DNA from 4 places in the Paenibacillus sp. M-152 genome. Region 3 is predicted to be linked to each of the others. Evidence: riboswitches for the same ligand, from Rfam matches in the RefSeq annotation. Region 3 holds a riboswitch; each other region holds the start of a gene.

Region 1 (4,090 bases), 1.7 Mb from region 3:
ATCGATAAGAGGATTCTTTTCCTCGTAAGGAGGATTGAGCAGTCTGAAGGCATCTTCGATACAGAAGGATACCGCTGTGGCAAAATAGCCGTGAATGGTCTGTTCTATATCGGTTCCGAGAAGGAAGTTAATCCAAGTGTGGACAGTAGCGAGTGTGCCAATTGCATTGTATTGAGTGAGTGTGTCTTCCAGTTGGTCAAATGCAAGCCAAGGATAAAGAGCCTTGGTGAGCTTGAGCAGACGCTGGCCAGAAAGTCGCGATTTTTTCACATACTGCGAGGAAGGATGTTGGGTGTACAGCATTTTATCAATAAGGGCGATCCGCCAACCGTCATTCTGCTGGATGGCTGCATACAGACTTTTGATGGCCATGCCGTCAAGGGTTGTAATTTGAGGATACCAATCGTCTCGCATAAAATGTTTCAGATCCTGTAGACTGTTCAAGTTTCCGTTACGGAAACGTTCATCCAGTCCGTAGAAACGGGTAAAACCACCAATGGGTAGGGAAGGGTCCAACAACAATGCGTAGTTTAGCAATCGGTTACCTTTATGCAGGATGGTTCGCCTCCTTGAGGTGAATATTTGTGTCAGTTTATTTGACTCTAATCTTATTTATATAATAATAGTTCAATTATTTATGTAATATATATTTACACTTTGAGCTCTTTCATGTCAAATTAAATAATTTTATTGCTTATATACGTTATATAAAGTTACACTAAAATAATTATAATATTATTGTTTACAAATTGTTGCTGAGAGAGTATAATAAATCTGTTGCCTCAATACATTATGACATGCGGTCGTGGTGGAATGGCAGACACGCTATCTTGAGGGGGTAGTGGGCGTACGCCCGTGGAGGTTCGAGTCCTCTCGACCGCATTATGTGTAATACCCAGTTGAAAAAGCATCCTGACACGTTTTACGTGAAGGGGTGCTTTTTTCGTTAAATATTTTTCGTTATATCATTCTGTTACAGAAGCGGTCATATGGACAGCGGACCGCTCGTTAACTGTAATGAAGAAAGATGTCAGTTTTTCCGCAAAAGCTTCTCTATATCTCCTATAAGCTTATCTGGAGTGGTTTGCGGCGCATAACGCTTAAATACGTTACCTTCTCGTGTAATTAAGAATTTAGTGAAATTCCATTTGATCGCTTTGGAGCCTAATACTCCCGGAGCAGTGTGGGTCAGGTAGCGAAATAGAGGATGTGCCTGATCACCGTTGACATCTGTCTTGGCGAACATGGGGAAGGTCACACCGTAATTGATTTGGCAAAACTCAGAGATCTCCTCGCTGGAGCCCGGCTCTTGTTTGGCGAACTGGTTGCTGGGAAATCCCAAAATTTCGAGCCCCTGTTCATGATACTGGTCATATAGCTCTTGTAGCGCCTTGTACTGGGGGGTTAACCCACATTTGCTGGCAGTATTCACGATAAGTAGAACTTTCCCTTCGTATGTGGATAACGGAATTTGTACCCCTTGTAGGGTCTGTGCATCATATTTATATACGCTCATGATATCCCTCCTCATTCAATATTCTGCAATTAAATTGTAAGCAACTCAACAAGGGGTTGCAAGTCCGGAAGAGTATACGGGCATTGGACCATTGTAAAATCGTCTTTTGTTCAAAACGGTAAATCGCACTTCAAATGGAGCTAATTGAGGTGTTTCTTCTCATAAAAACGGGTTCAATCGGTAATTATCTGGCACGTATAGCGTATTTTCTTTCCTTTTTGCAAATAAGGAGTAACTAAGCCATACCCTACGCCAATATTGACATGCCTTTCATTTTCAAAAAGGGGTGAAATACAGAGTTTTAAAGAGATACGAGAAGCATAGATGCCTTGTAAGCGTTATTCTTAATCTCCTATGCTCTAAAGGGTGGTTTATAGCCCCGCCGTTGAGCTTTACAGTCTTCCTTGCACGGGTGTATGATTCAAGACGTAATTTCAAATTAACACCAATGAAGCAACAACGAATTGTCTAAAGCGCTGAATTTTGCAGTTGCAAAAACGGGGGAACCAACGAGTATGTACGGCTTTGAAAGCCGTGTGTCTCATGGGGTGAATTTTCCGGTCAAGTGCCGTAAATAGGGCGACTCTCACGTCCGAATCCGACAGCTAACCTCGTAAGCGTACAGGGAGAGGCAACAAACCGCCGTGTGCAGCCATGGTTTATTTTATCATGGAATGTATGAAGCCGGAGGAAGCCTTTTTCCTTCGGCTTCTTTTTGTTGTCTTTTTATACCGGGAGAGGAGCTACTGATGGAAGGTCGGTTAATTATTGTCACTGCACCGAATGAAGCGGGCAGAAGTTTTGTGAAATTGCTTATGTTCAAAAAATTGGCGTTTGCAGTTCTCACAAATAGCACTCAGGAGGAACGACAGCTCAAAAAAATGGGTGTGGAGCACATTGTGCGCATCAATACGATGCAAGCGGGAAAATGGAATTTTCCTAGTAAAGAAATTGGGAGTGTGTATTTGTTCGAAAACAGCTTGAATTTGACTTGCCGTTTCCTGCAAATATGTCGGCCACTAACATCAGAATCGATCTATGTTATAACGCACGGCTGTAATCCGCAAGGAATTTATCGGGGATTGGGAGCGGACCATGTGATCTACACATTGAACGGAGAGGTGGGTTTCCTGCTGAACGGATAAGCACTTATAACATAGCTGGTTTATGATTTTATGATGGAATCAAAAGGACAATCTGAGGAGCGATACGGAGGATAGGAACATGATGGATTTATACATGCTGCTCGTAATGGCTGTGAGTTATGGAGTGATATTACTGTTTATACGCTGGTGTGATGCGCAGACCTCAAAAGGAGGGCGAAGAGGATGATCGTTGTGCTAGGGCTCACGGTTATTGTGTTCGTGTATTTAATCTACGCACTCCTGAATCCTGAAAAGTTCTAGTCAACTATAGGATCGAGCAGGCGGGAACAGCAGATCAAGAATGAAGCATCAGAGGGGCAGATTTTCGCAAACGTGTGCACTCAATGGATGGTCTGAAGCAGGTCTGTTGTTCCAAATGCAGGAGCATTTTAAGGAGGAATAGAGGATGGAGCTACTGCAAATTGGAATTGTGATCGTCATATTGCTGCTCTTGGTTAAGCCAGTGGGTACCTATATGTATCACGTATTTTCGAATGAACCGAATCGGACGGATCGGATTTTTGGTGGGACGGAAAAGCTGATTTATAAGGCTGTAGGCTTGAAGAAACAGGACAGCATGCGTTGGACCACGTATGCTATGAGTTTCATTGCAACCAATGTGGTGCTTGTGGGGATCAGCTACCTGCTATTGCGCTTGCAGGCTATACTCCCGGGCAATCCGGTTGGAAACAGTAATATGGAAGCATCACTGGCCTTTAATACGGTAATCAGCTTTATGACCAATACGAATCTCCAACATTATAGCGGTGAGAGCGGGCTTACGTATCTGACACAGATGGCGTTCGTCACGATGATGATGTTTACTTCGGCTGCTTCGGGGTTTTCGGTTGCTGCGGCTTTTATGAGGGGATTGACGCGGCGCGGTGAAGGGCTGGGTAATTTTTTTCAAGATTTTATTAAAGCCAACATACGGATTTTCCTGCCGCTTGCCTTTATACTTACGCTGGTGCTGGTGGGACTAAAAGTACCACAGACGCTACAGCCTACAGCGGATATTACGACTTTAAGCGGTACACAGCAGCAGATTGCTATGGGACCTATTGCCTCATTGGAATCCATCAAGCATTTGGGCACGAACGGGGGCGGTTTTGCGGGAGCTAATTCTGCTCATCCTTTTGAGAATCCAAGTCCTTGGACGAACGTACTGGAAATATTAGCAATGTGGGTAATGCCGGCTTCGTTGCCGTATACTTTTGGATTGTTTGCCCGTAATCGCAAGCAGGGCTGGATTATTTTTAGCTCGATGATGGTCTTGTTCCTTATTTTTCTATCCATAACGTATGTGTCGGAGAAGACAGGTAATCCGTTAATCCAGGCACTGGGTATGGATGCATCTCAGGGAAGCATGGAAGGGAAAGAGGTTCGTTTCGGCATTGGACAATCGGCATTATTCACTGCGGTCACAACG
Region 2 (4,090 bases), 1.5 Mb from region 3:
AGGACAAAGCTAAATAGGGCATAACCCGCATAAGTCATCCAATTCGCCCAGTATGTTTGCTTTTTAACATAGTCGGTATAGGACGAAGGGGCCGAAAAGCTTTGGGTAAACGAGCGAACAACCCCGTCTTCAAAAGTAAAAGCCAGCGTAAGTACCGAGGCGCCGATTTTCTTTCCGTCCACGGTATATTTTAATCCACCTTCCCCCTCAGTGGTCGCGAGCTTCAATTCAGATGGCTTAAAGCCAAAGCGTTTGATCCATATTGCTGCAGCCTGTTCCTTGGCTTCGAGCGTCATGTCACCCTCAGCTACACGTACAAGTCTGCTTTGTGCTTGTTCATCTGTAGAAACATCAGCCTGTGTGTAATTGGTGCTGGAGGTGATCCGTTTAAAGCTAACGACCTTCCCAGTGGATAAATCCACATGAATTTGCAGCTTGCCCTTCGCTGAGGAGTCAGGCAAATCAACCCGAAAGGTTTCATATGGATAATTTTTTTTCCATGTACGATCGTACTCTTGAACCAATTTTTCTCTGGATAAATAACCGTACAAATCTGTTTCAGCCTGATAGGTTACGACGGGCTTCTCTGGCTGTGATTCCGTATAGCCCAGCTCGGAACGGGCGAAGTCCAGGGCGTGTATGACCGCTTCTTGTTTGCTGATGACCTTTGCATTCATCAATGATTCCGGACTTGGATTGCTAAGCGAGGGAATAAGCAATTGAAAGATAAAAAAGCAAATCAGGCCAACCCCGCCCAGCAAGCCTAATTTTTTGAAGTTGGCCGTGAGCACGACCGGTTTCCCGATAGGATTCATGAGTTTCCTCCTTAATCTGTAAATAAGAACATCCATTAAAGATATCATACTGCACAGGTTCCCGCCAACAGACCAGCGATATTCATGAAAACAGAGTGAAAGCACTTTAAAGTTTTAATAAAATTAGATAAGCTGTGATTAACCGATGTCTATTCGCGAATTAAAGCCAATTTCACGTTTTTTCGGCGAAATCGGTTTTGTGATCTGGATAGAGAAGGATTATAATCTTGAGGCAATGCCTATGAAATATATGGGTAATGATATACATTTAAGCCGAATTTCTATGAGAAAACGGGGGAACCATGTTACTGGGGTGAATTTTACAGCCGATCCTGATGGACCGGAAGTGTAAATAGGGCATACTGTGCTGTCCGAATCCGTCAGCTAACCTCGTAGGCTGTGGACAGGAACCAAGTCAGGCACTCGGTTTTCCGGTGTCTTTTTTTGTGTGTATAAAAGTGTTTGGATTGGTTAGACCGCTGCGGGTTCAGATTATTCCTTCGATTGCTGTTATCCCCGGATTTTTTTGATTGTATAAACCCTTTAATGGTTAAAATCCGGAGATAAAGGCAAACGCTTCGCTTCTTCAGAACAATTCTGCCCCCTTCGCTGCTGCTCGCCAATAGCACAGGGAGCCGAGTAGTGTTTGACATGCATTCTTCCTGTATTCAGGGAATGCTAATTATAGCTACTTAAGGTTTGGAAAATCAAAAAAATCAGGGGCAACGACGATCGGAAGATAAATGGAACGCGTAGCGGGCTTACACCGTATTAAGTCACTGTTTTTATAGTTTTAAGGATTAGGAGAGAAGTGATGAATAGATGAATCCCAATGCACGCTGGCTTCGGCTTTCTCCACCGCAGATATTCGTTGCAGGCTTTGCCATTATCATTCTAATAGGTAGTTTATTGTTAATGCTGCCCATCTCTAATACAACAGGAAAACCACTTGCGTTTATAGACGCTTTGTTTACTGCCGCATCCGCGACCTGTGTAACCGGACTTGTCGTTAAGGATACAGGGCTCTTTTTTACAACCTTTGGTCAAATCGTTATCGTTGCGCTGATCCAGATCGGTGGTCTTGGCTTTATGACCATGGCTACCTTGATCGCGCTGGTGTTCAAACGTCGCATTTCCTTGCGGGAGCGCCTTATTTTGCAAGAAGCGATGAATCAGACCTCTGTCGAAGGAATTGTTGGATTGATCCGCAAGGTGCTATGGTACTCGCTGATGATTGAGGGCGTATGTGCAGCTATTTTTTCGATTCGCTGGTCATTTGATATGCCTGTCGGCAGGGCGATTTATTTTGGAATTTGGCATGCCATTTCCATGTTTAATAATGCTGGTTTTGATTTATTCGGTGAATTTCGCAGCCTGACAGGTTATGTATATGATCCGATTGTTAATTTTACAGCCATGTTTCTCATTATTTCGGGTGGTATTGGTTTTGTAGTGATGTCAGACCTGGCAGATTATCGTAAGCGTAAGAGATTATCCTTACATACCAAGGTGGTACTCAGCATGACAGCTGCTCTGATTGTCGTCGGGACGCTCGTCATTTTTGTATTTGAGTTTACGAATCCAAAGACGCTTGGCTCGCTTGATTGGGGTGGTAAACTGCTGGGTTCTTTATTCCAGTCCGTTACTCCACGTACCGCAGGTGCCAACACGCTGGACATTGCAGGCTTGCGGCAGGCTACGCAGTTTTTTATCATCATACTCATGTTTATTGGAGCTTCGCCTGGCTCCACTGGGGGCGGGATTAAGACCACTACATTTGCCCTGCTCATTGGAGCGGTGTTTTCGATGCTGCGGGGACGGGAAGATATTGTGTTGTTCCGGTACCGACTTGCGCAGGCACGAATTTATAAGGCTTTGACCATTACCTTGCTGGGGCTGCTGTTCGTGATTGGGGTGACGATGATTCTGTCCGCAACCGAAGATCATCATTTTCTAATGATCTTGTTCGAGACAGTGTCTGCATTTGGTACAGTAGGGCTGTCTATGGGGCTTACACCTGATTTGTCAGTTGTAGGCAAGCTGGTGATTACTCTGACGATGTTTGCAGGCAGGCTGGGTCCACTCACGCTAGCTTATGCACTGGGACCGAAAAAGGGTAAGGAATTGTATCGTCATCCAGAAGGTAAAATAATTATAGGGTAAGGGAGTTTTCGAGTAGATATGAAAACGCAGCAGTTTGTAGTCATTGGCTTGGGACGGTTTGGCTCAAGCCTGGCTTTGCAATTGGTGGATATGGGGTGCGAGGTGCTGGGCATTGATCGGAATGAGGATGTTGTAGACAGTATGAGTGAGATCCTGACACATACTGTCGTGGCGGACGCTACAGATGAGGATGCGTTGCGGTCACTGGGCATCCGTAATTTCGATTGCGGCATTGTTGCAATTGGTGATGATATTCAGGTAAGCATCCTGACCGCCATTTTGCTGAAGGAGCTGGGTGTGAGAAAAGTCGTAGCCAAAGCTATATCTGTACTGCATGGGCGTGCGTTAGAGAAGCTTGGGGTGGACCGAGTCATTTATCCGGAACGAGATATGGGTATTCGGGTAGCGCATCAGCTGGTCACGCCTAATCTGCTCGATTATTTGGAGCTGTCCAAGGAATACAGCATTGTGGAACTCAATGTGCCTGCATGTCTGAATGGCAAAACGTTAGCAGAATTAAATGCTCGTACCCGCTTTGGTTGCAGCATCGTGGCACTTCATACGGCGAATGGTATCTTGATCGCGCCGACAGCTATGGATCGGCTGAAAGCAGACGATATTATGGTCATTATCGGCTCCAATGACAATATCGGCCGCTTTGAGGATGAGGTCGTTAATATCAATGAAGAGGGTTAAATTCTCTACACCATACGGTAGCCTGCAAACGATGCACGTGTCTCGCTAATCCAGCGTCGTGCTGTCGGGCCGAGATCGGCCGTTTCTGAGTATATGAGGGAGGTCGTTCGGCGTGTCTCCTTCAAATCAGGCAAGTACAATGCAGTAAGTCCATTATCTCGCAGCAGTTCGCTGCGCAAGTAGGATTTGGGCAGCAAAGCGGATGCCTTGCAGGTTGGAAGCAGACGTACAATCGCCTCGAAGGAGTCGATTTCCATGCGGATATCCGGCATAATGCCGCTGCGCTGGAACAAGTCATCCGTCAGGCTGCGGTACCAGGTTCCTTTGGAGAAAATGATCATCGGCAATCCTTGCAGGTCCTTCATTGAAGCCGTTCCTGTCTTGACAGTTAATTCATGCCCGATGGGGACGACTAG
Region 3 (4,090 bases):
TGACTTCTGCTCTCGTCAAAGTGTGCGGATCTTTAAAGCGTTCACTAAAGGGGATCGAGGACGGGCCTACAGGTGTCTCAGCATCCTCGGCCTTGCGTCCGGCATGGCCTAATTGAATGGCAATTTTGGCACCATACTTGTGGACTTCCTCTACAATTTTACGATATGCAGGAATATGTTCGTCACTCCAAATGCCCAAATCACGATCCGTAATGCGTCCATCCGGATGAACCGCTGTCATTTCCACAATTATGAGCCCAGTCCCTCCTACCGCGCGACTCACATAATGGACATAATGCCAATCCGTCGGTTTGCCGTCCTTGGCCTCCACGCTGTATTGGCACATTGGGGGCATGACAATCCGATTTTTTAATGAAAGCCCCTTTAATTGATAAGGAGTAAACAAGTCGGTCACTTTTATCCATCCTTCCCTCAATTCCAAGTATGTATCATAATGAATAGCATCCCCATTATACACCAGCTGTCACGGTATACCGAATCCTTTGTAAGGCTAAAACTTGCGAAAATGCTTCAGTTTTCGGTCATGTTTAAGAGAATATGTACGTTTACTTCGTCATCTTCACGGATACCCGCTTCATGATGTACTTCTCTTCAGCCGTGGAGGGCTTCACTCAATCACCAGCATAATTTTAATAGGACAGGTACATAATAGCTGAGAGCACCACTAGGTACCACTGCACGGAAAGGGGGAATACAAATGCGGTACAGGGGAGTGTTGCCATGTTTAGCACTGTTACTAGCATTTTCAAGTTTTCCCGTTCACGCGGACACGCCTCCCAACATCGGAACGCCCCATCCCAAGGAAGCTGCTGTCGCTACTTCGGTATATCAAAGTAAAGATCGAGCTACTCCAACATTAGCGATGCTACGAAAAAAGCATGCGGACATTTTTAAAATGTGCGGCCCGCACACCCGCCAAATTGCCTTAACCTTTGATGATGTGCCCGATTCAAGGTATACGCCGCAGGTTTTGGACGTATTACACGCAAATGGTATCAAAGCTACCTTTTTTATCGTCGGCCACCGTGCGGAAAAGCATCCGGGGATCATACGCCGCATCATCCGTGAGGGTCATGCTATAGGAAACCATTCCTATACTCATCCGGATTTCAGGAAGGCCACACCAGAACGTTTTCGCCACCAGATTACAAAAACAGAACGCATTTTAGAAGCCAGCATAGGTTTTCGGCCCAGATTGATACGACCACCCTATGGTGAAATCACGGAGCCTCAAATCCAGTGGGCACGTCGTCATGGGTACATGATCGTCAATTGGAATGTGGACTCTCTAGACTGGAAGGGATTAAGCAAAACACAAATTCAGCGCAACGTGATCCCGGCTACCGGACCTGGCTCCATTATTTTAATGCATGCAGGTGGAGGTCAAAGTTCCAACTTGCAAGGCACTGTCCAAGCTTTGCCGGGTCTAATCCACTCTCTAAAAGCTAAGGGCTACAAATTTGTCACTGTCCCCCGGCTACTTCACACATCGGAACGAAAATAACAGTACGTCTAAGCTTCAAATATACCAACAACGTAAAAAGGCTGCCTTAACGAGCAGAATGCTTCTGCTTGTAAGACAGCCTTTTTTAGCGATAAACGACCGGGCCTAATAAAAAGTCGTCCCAGTTATATGTTGTATGATAGATCAAGTTTACATAACTTATATTATGTTTAATCAAATCATACATAAGCACAATGCTATTTATCAATGACGTACAGTTTCACATTCTGGAAGCCGAAGTCGTTCACGAATGATTTATTGCCAGGGATAAAGATATCAATCCGCTTTCCGGTAATAGCACTGCCCTGATCACGGGCAACGGCCACAAAAGAATGGTCTGGCAATCCAGGATGGGAATAACCTGTAACTAACACCTTTGTTCCCATAGGAATGACTTTCGGGTCTACCGCAATTGTACCTAGCTTAAGCGGATTGCCGTAATAATCGACCGCACCCCATTTGCCATTTTCATCAGCTGCGGCAGAATATGCTGTAGCTTTAACATCAACTACTTTACTGTAATTGAATGTTTTGCCCCATGCTTCAATTGTTGGCTTCTCATTCGCTGGTGCTTTCTCTGTAAGAAGCTGTGGCTTCGAATCCGAAGCCGCCTTTACACTTTTTTCGTCTGGCACTTTAATTTGCAGACCTGCATATATGTTGTTGGACGCAATATCCGGGTTAGCCTTCGTCAACTCATCTACTGATACCCCATAACGTTGAGCAAGCAAAAAGAAGGTATCGCCTTCTTTGGCAGTGTGAAGCGAAGCAGCATCTGCTACTCCAGCTGTCTGTGCCAGCCCTGCAATAGCTGCAGCAAGCACCGCAAATTTCATAGTTTGTCCAATATGTTTTAAATGTTTCAAAGATATGTACCTCCTCTGTTATGCCTGCGAAGTTAGCTGTCGGATTCGGACTCAGGAGAAGCCCTATGCTTGTGCAATTCACCCCTAGGCATATTCCACAACATCTTATGATGCATTGGAATCATTGCCGTTGTTACGTCCCCCGCACTTCCCATGGTTTGACCCCAGCACCTGAGTATTTATTATCATTGCTGCTGCCCCGGTAAGTTTTGGCTTACTGCATAATATCACAATTTTGTAACCTTATCTGCATGAAAATGTTGGTAACCTAAAATATCATACTATACTCGTTACAATTTTGTCATCAAGAATTCGTTTTCTGTTACGAAAATATGGAGATATAGTGACAAAAAGAGAAAAGCCCTCCGTGAAACATCATCACGAGAGGGCTTTGTTAATATTTCATAAAAGCATTTTCTTACAGCACTTTAGCAAGAAAATCACGGGTACGGTCATGGCTTGGAGTACCGAATACTTGCTCAGGCGTACCTTGTTCTATAATTTGACCGTTGTCCATAAAGATGATTCGATCCCCTACCTCACGGGCAAAGCCCATTTCATGCGTCACGATCACCATCGTCATGCCGCCCTCAGCGAGCTTCTTCATCACGTCCAGAACCTCTCCAACCATTTCAGGGTCAAGGGCAGAAGTAGGCTCATCGAACAGCATTACGTGCGGCTGCATGGCCAAAGCACGTGCTATCGCAATACGTTGTTTTTGACCGCCAGATAACTGGTTCGGGTAGGTATTCTTCTTATCCTCAAGACCCACGGTCCGCAGGAGCTCCAGCGCAATTTTCTCCGCTTCTTTCCCCGACTGCTTTTTCACCTGCGTTGGTGCAAGCGTCAGATTCTGCAGTATTGTTTTATGCGGAAACAGATTAAAATGCTGGAAAACCATCCCCATCTTCTCCCGAGTCGCATTAATATTATGACCACGGGCCGTAATCGGCTCACCCTCAAACAAAATTTCCCCTTCTGTTGGCTGTTCCAACAGATTCATACAACGCAAAAACGTACTTTTTCCTGAACCACTCGGGCCGATAATGACGACTACTTCACCTTTGGCGATATCTATATCAATGCCTTTTAAAATTTCATTCTTACCGAATGATTTACGCAGTTGTTTAACGGTGATCACTGGCTCTCAACTTCCTTTCCCATAAACCCAACAACTTAGATAAGCTGAATGTCATTACAAAATAAATAGCGGCTGCGATTACGAACGGACTCAAGCCTTCGTAGGTAATATTCTTAATGACCTGGGCTTGATACATAATATCCACCATCCCAATGGTCGAAATAATAGATGATTCTTTAATGATCGTAATGAACTCATTACCAATAGCAGGCAATATAGATTTAAATGCTTGCGGTAAAATGACATGACGCATTGCTTTGCCTCGTCCCATCCCGAGCGAGCGGGCAGCTTCCATCTGTCCACGGTCTACGGCCTGAATACCCGCACGGAAAATTTCAGCCAAATATGCCGAGCTATTCAGAGACAATGTGATCACACCCGACTGGAGTGGGGTAAAATTGATACCCAGCGTCAAAGCAATTCCGTAGTGAATGATCATGAGCTGTACCAGCATAGGTGTACCGCGCAGGATCTCGACATATGTGGTACCTAACCACTCAATGATACGTATACCACTCATTCGCAGCAAGGATATGATCAGACCAATAATGAATCCAA
Region 4 (4,090 bases), 2.8 Mb from region 3:
TAAATACTGTATTCGGCACCGTACAGACTAACTCAGGCTCACTGTAATATTGCACGGCTATGCTTAAGCTGCCGTAATCCTTCGTACCAGGAGACGCAGCCATGCGCTCAGCCACCTCCTTTTGAATCATAACGACGATATTCTCCAAAGGAAGCTTGTCCTCCAGTAGACGCATCAGAATCGGTGTAGTGACGTAATACGGCAGATTAGCGACGACACTCACTTTGCCCACGTCTGCAAAATCGACTGCAAACACTTCACGCAAATCCAGCTTTAACACGTCTCCATGGCGAACCTTTACATGCTCGTAAGGGGCCAGCACTTCTTCAAGAATGGGCAACAGCCGCTGGTCAATCTCAACAGCGGTAACTGCCTTAGCGGATTGTGCCAACTTCTCGGTCAAAGCTCCAATGCCCGGACCGATCTCAAGCGCGCCCTTTGTATCATCCAATCCGGCAGCATTTACGATCTTGCTCAGAATATTTTGATCAATCAGAAAGTTTTGTCCCAGACTCTTTTTGAACGAAAAACCGTGCCTTTGAATAATTTCCTTCGTACGCCGCGGTGTTGCTATATCTTGAATCCCTGTCATACGGATATCACAATCCTTCACTTTCGATTTGTGCCAGCGCACTGGCAAATTCCTCACGACTGATCTGAAAGACAGAGAGCCGCTTATGTAGCTGCTTTCCGTTACAATAGCCAATACCCAGTACATTCCCCAAGGCCATACGGCGTGCAGCAGCATTGGGGTGGGTAATAAGTCCAGCGTCAATCAGGTCCGCCATTTCAATCAGCGGTTCGGCGCCTTCCACTGTCGTATGTACCCGCGCGAGAGCGTGTCTGATGGCTTCCGGGGAGGCATTCTCCACGCCAATATCCCCTTTGCGTGTCGCCTCTGCCTCAGGTATAAAAGCCTGCTTGCAGCCGGGGACCTTGGAGGCGATAATTTTACGGATACGCTCCCCTGCATGATCGGGATCAGTTAAAATAATGACCCCCCGCCGTTCCTGTGCCAATGCAATTTTCCGCAGCGTCATTTTATTAATGGCTGAACCGCCAGTTTCTATCGTATCTGCTTCGACAGCACGGCGAATGGCTACCGTATCATCCCGGCCTTCCACCACGATCACTTCCTTGATCATCTTCGTTTCCCTCCACTGCTATACAGCAACATATATTATCTTTCCCTGCTTTTGAAAACAAAATAAGAAGAGGATATCCTCTTCTTAGCATGGCATAACTATGTTGTTAATACTATCGCATTGTCCTCAACATACACAACCTGTTTTAGTTGATTTCCGGCTTTACAGGTCCGATAACATATACGGTTTTACCGTGCTTACGACCAAATTGGTTAGCCCGGCTTAAACTCTCATAATACACATCGATTTTGTGGCCTTTAATCGCGCCACCGGTATCCTCCGCACGGCGGAAGCCTACCCCTTCAATATACACCCACCAGCCGATGGGAATTACATTCGGATCGACAGCGATGGTGCGTCCTTCCGTGACACGCGTGCCGGAGGCGGTACGTGTACCAATACCTGGCTCCTGGGCAGAGTACGCCGTCATGGAGACATTTTGTAAAACTTTTTTATAATTAAAATTAATACCTGCTTTACGGACAGCACTGCCCGAACTAACCTTTGTAGCCTTAACCGCATCTTTAGGGCCGATGGAAGCAGCTAGAACGACCGGTTTTTTCTTCGTCCCTACCGCAATTACCTTATCCACACGATTTTGTGCGACTTCCTTGTTGACCAGCTGTTTGGACACCAATTTTCCATCATGGTATACCTTTTGAACATGCTGGACTACCACACCCGATTTGCCACTTTGAATGACTCGATTATCGCCTTTATAGAGACTTGGATCTGCCGTTTTGATGACCTGATAAGGCACTTGTTTTTTCTGTTCGACCTGCTGTTTCTTCACACGGACGATTTTTATGTCCATGTTAGCTGAAACAGAGGCATCCAACGCAGGGTAAACTTTATCCGTTGATGATAATTTATAGCCCGAAGTGCGAATGGCACCCTCTACTGTATTTTCTGTTGTGTACAGCTTTTTCGTCTCATTGCCTGAGGATACTTTAACCTGATTGGCACGTTTAATGACTACGCGATCCCCATCCTGTACTGCCCCGTTTAGCGGCATGGAAATTGTATCATGCGGCTGAAGTGAAATAGAATGCTCATTGAGCAAATCTTGGAGCTTGGATTCCCGGGTTTCTACCGCAGATGCCTTACCATCGATGACAAAAAAGACTTGTTTTTTAGATTGCGTGTACATCAGAATTGAAATCATAATCGTTAGTGCGATTAGAAAAATAGCAACCAAAGCAGCCTGGCGCACATTCTCTTGCTTCCAACGTAATACGTAAGACATGCTGGATGAGCGTGACTCATGGGTCTCCTCTTTTCGGAAAATGCCCATTTCCTCCGTCCTCCTTACATAGCCCGCCGTCTGGAGTAAGACATAGTTGATCGTTGACGTGACTATAACAGATTTTCTACAAGACAAGCCCGTACTGCGACTGTCCTGCACCATGTACCCGTCTTCGCGGCATGCTGTCCTCCCCTGTTTAACCACAGTATGATGACAGATTTTCTTTTATTCACAACAAAAAAAGCCAAAGAAAGAGACTAGAGAGCTCTTTCGTGGCTTCCGACATGTGTGAATATGCGGGAAAACTCATGCACGAGATGGCTTCTCTCTTGTTACGCTTACGGGGTTAGCTGTCGGGTTCGGACGTAGAGAGTCGCCCTAGCTTAGGTCAACCGCTCATGGCGGTCGCCTTCACATTCACCCCGAAGACCCAGAAAGAAATCGAAATACGGCTTCTCTACCTGTTCAATCCCATCCAGGAAATGAATTTCGGTCGAGCCGGCTACTGAAGAGATAATATCTCTTGCACATACGCCGGACGTACTGTAAGCCATATCGGTTCCCCCGTTCCCTGTAAAAGGGACTCAGCGAGACTGGTTCATGAAATGATTTGTTGATGTTTACACTCAACAACAATTCACTGAAAAGATGATATCCTGTTTCCATGCATGTTGTAAAGCAGGTTTCAAGTACATTTTTCAAAATATTCGGTTAAAAAATTGTAATATTCTTGAGTTTCCTGCAACAAAATCATAATTAGCTCCGTCTATCTCTTTATTTTGATTGATTTCTTCGCTTTTTCACTGAATGTCAAATCGTTCCAAGGCATTTTGGGTCGTAATGGATACCAATTCCTCCACCGTAATTCCCTTAATTTGGGCAGCTGCCTCTGCCACCAATCTCACATGTGCCGACTCATTTCGCTTCCCACGAAACGGATGAGGCGTCAAGTAAGGCGCGTCCGTTTCAATAAGCAGACGGTCCAACGGTACCTGGGCCAGCACCTCTTTTGGCTGCTTGGCATTTTTGAACGTTATGGGCCCGCCGAAGGAAAGGTGGAAACCCATATCCAGCACCATTTTAGCTGTCTCCCAACTCCCAGAAAAGGAGTGCATGACTCCGCCAATCTCGCCCGCCTTTTCCTCACGTAAAATCCTCACAATATCTTCATGTGCATCCCGGTTATGGATAACAATTGGCATGTTGAGCTCACGTGCCAGGCCAATTTGATTTCGAAGTACCCGCTGCTGCACATCCTTTGGTGATGTATCCCAATAATAATCCAGACCGATCTCTCCGATCGCTACAACCTTTTTATGACTGCATAACGATGCAATCCATTCTAAATCACCCTCCTGCATTGTAATGGCATCCTGCGGATGCCATCCAACGGCTGCATAAATAAAATCATACGTCTCAGCCAGCTTCATGGTGGATGGAATGGTCTCACGATTAAATCCGATATTGATCATCCGTGTTACTCCTGATTCGACAGCACGTGCTATAACTTCTTCACGGTCTTCGTCAAATTGTGGCGCATCTAGGTGAGTATGAGTGTCGAATAAATCCAAGGTTTTCATCTCCTTTTCTTACTTACATTTCAATATATTTGTCTATTGTTTGACAAAATAATTCCTTATTTCGGCAGGAAGCCTTTCTTTTACCCCGTTCAATTTATTCTGGGGAAAATACATGTGAT

What was found. Region 3 has a riboswitch for cyclic di-AMP ahead of EGM68_RS13795 (3D domain-containing protein). Riboswitches for the same ligand answer to the same signal wherever they lie in the genome.
Region 1: it holds a riboswitch for cyclic di-AMP, as region 3 does, so the genes downstream of both, EGM68_RS06865 (hypothetical protein) here and EGM68_RS13795 (3D domain-containing protein) in region 3, are expected to answer to the same signal.
Region 2: it holds a riboswitch for cyclic di-AMP, as region 3 does, so the genes downstream of both, EGM68_RS20650 (TrkH family potassium uptake protein) here and EGM68_RS13795 (3D domain-containing protein) in region 3, are expected to answer to the same signal.
Region 4: it holds a riboswitch for cyclic di-AMP, as region 3 does, so the genes downstream of both, EGM68_RS00615 (resuscitation-promoting factor) here and EGM68_RS13795 (3D domain-containing protein) in region 3, are expected to answer to the same signal.

Annotation. Positions count from the first base shown of each region.
Region 1 covers NZ_CP034141.1:1,533,100-1,537,189, forward strand. Annotated here, with positions in the region: gene EGM68_RS06850 (urease accessory protein UreF) at 1-537, opposite strand, end outside; tRNA gene EGM68_RS06855 (tRNA-Leu) at 800-882, shown strand; gene EGM68_RS06860 (glutathione peroxidase) at 1,031-1,516, opposite strand; cyclic di-AMP (ydaO/yuaA leader) riboswitch at 1,981-2,152, shown strand; gene EGM68_RS06865 (hypothetical protein) at 2,266-2,661, shown strand; gene kdpF (K(+)-transporting ATPase subunit F) at 2,845-2,922, shown strand; gene kdpA (potassium-transporting ATPase subunit KdpA) at 3,068-4,090, shown strand, end outside.
Region 2 covers NZ_CP034141.1:4,723,403-4,727,492, reverse strand. Annotated here, with positions in the region: gene EGM68_RS20660 (CPBP family intramembrane glutamic endopeptidase) at 1-815, opposite strand, end outside; cyclic di-AMP (ydaO/yuaA leader) riboswitch at 1,077-1,229, shown strand; gene EGM68_RS20650 (TrkH family potassium uptake protein) at 1,638-2,978, shown strand; gene EGM68_RS20645 (potassium channel family protein) at 2,997-3,674, shown strand; gene EGM68_RS20640 (LysR family transcriptional regulator) at 3,680-4,090, opposite strand, start outside.
Region 3 covers NZ_CP034141.1:3,188,069-3,192,158, forward strand. Annotated here, with positions in the region: gene EGM68_RS13785 (NADH:flavin oxidoreductase/NADH oxidase) at 1-415, opposite strand, end outside; gene EGM68_RS13790 (polysaccharide deacetylase family protein) at 719-1,525, shown strand; gene EGM68_RS13795 (3D domain-containing protein) at 1,723-2,391, opposite strand; cyclic di-AMP (ydaO/yuaA leader) riboswitch at 2,398-2,571, opposite strand; gene EGM68_RS13800 (amino acid ABC transporter ATP-binding protein) at 2,810-3,532, opposite strand; gene EGM68_RS13805 (ABC transporter substrate-binding protein/permease) at 3,519-4,090, opposite strand, start outside.
Region 4 covers NZ_CP034141.1:128,734-132,823, reverse strand. Annotated here, with positions in the region: gene rsmA (16S rRNA (adenine(1518)-N(6)/adenine(1519)-N(6))-dimethyltransferase RsmA) at 1-592, opposite strand, end outside; gene rnmV (ribonuclease M5) at 600-1,145, opposite strand; gene EGM68_RS00615 (resuscitation-promoting factor) at 1,291-2,439, opposite strand; cyclic di-AMP (ydaO/yuaA leader) riboswitch at 2,711-2,991, opposite strand; gene EGM68_RS00610 (TatD family hydrolase) at 3,192-3,962, opposite strand; gene EGM68_RS00605 (HD domain-containing protein) at 4,005-4,090, opposite strand, start outside.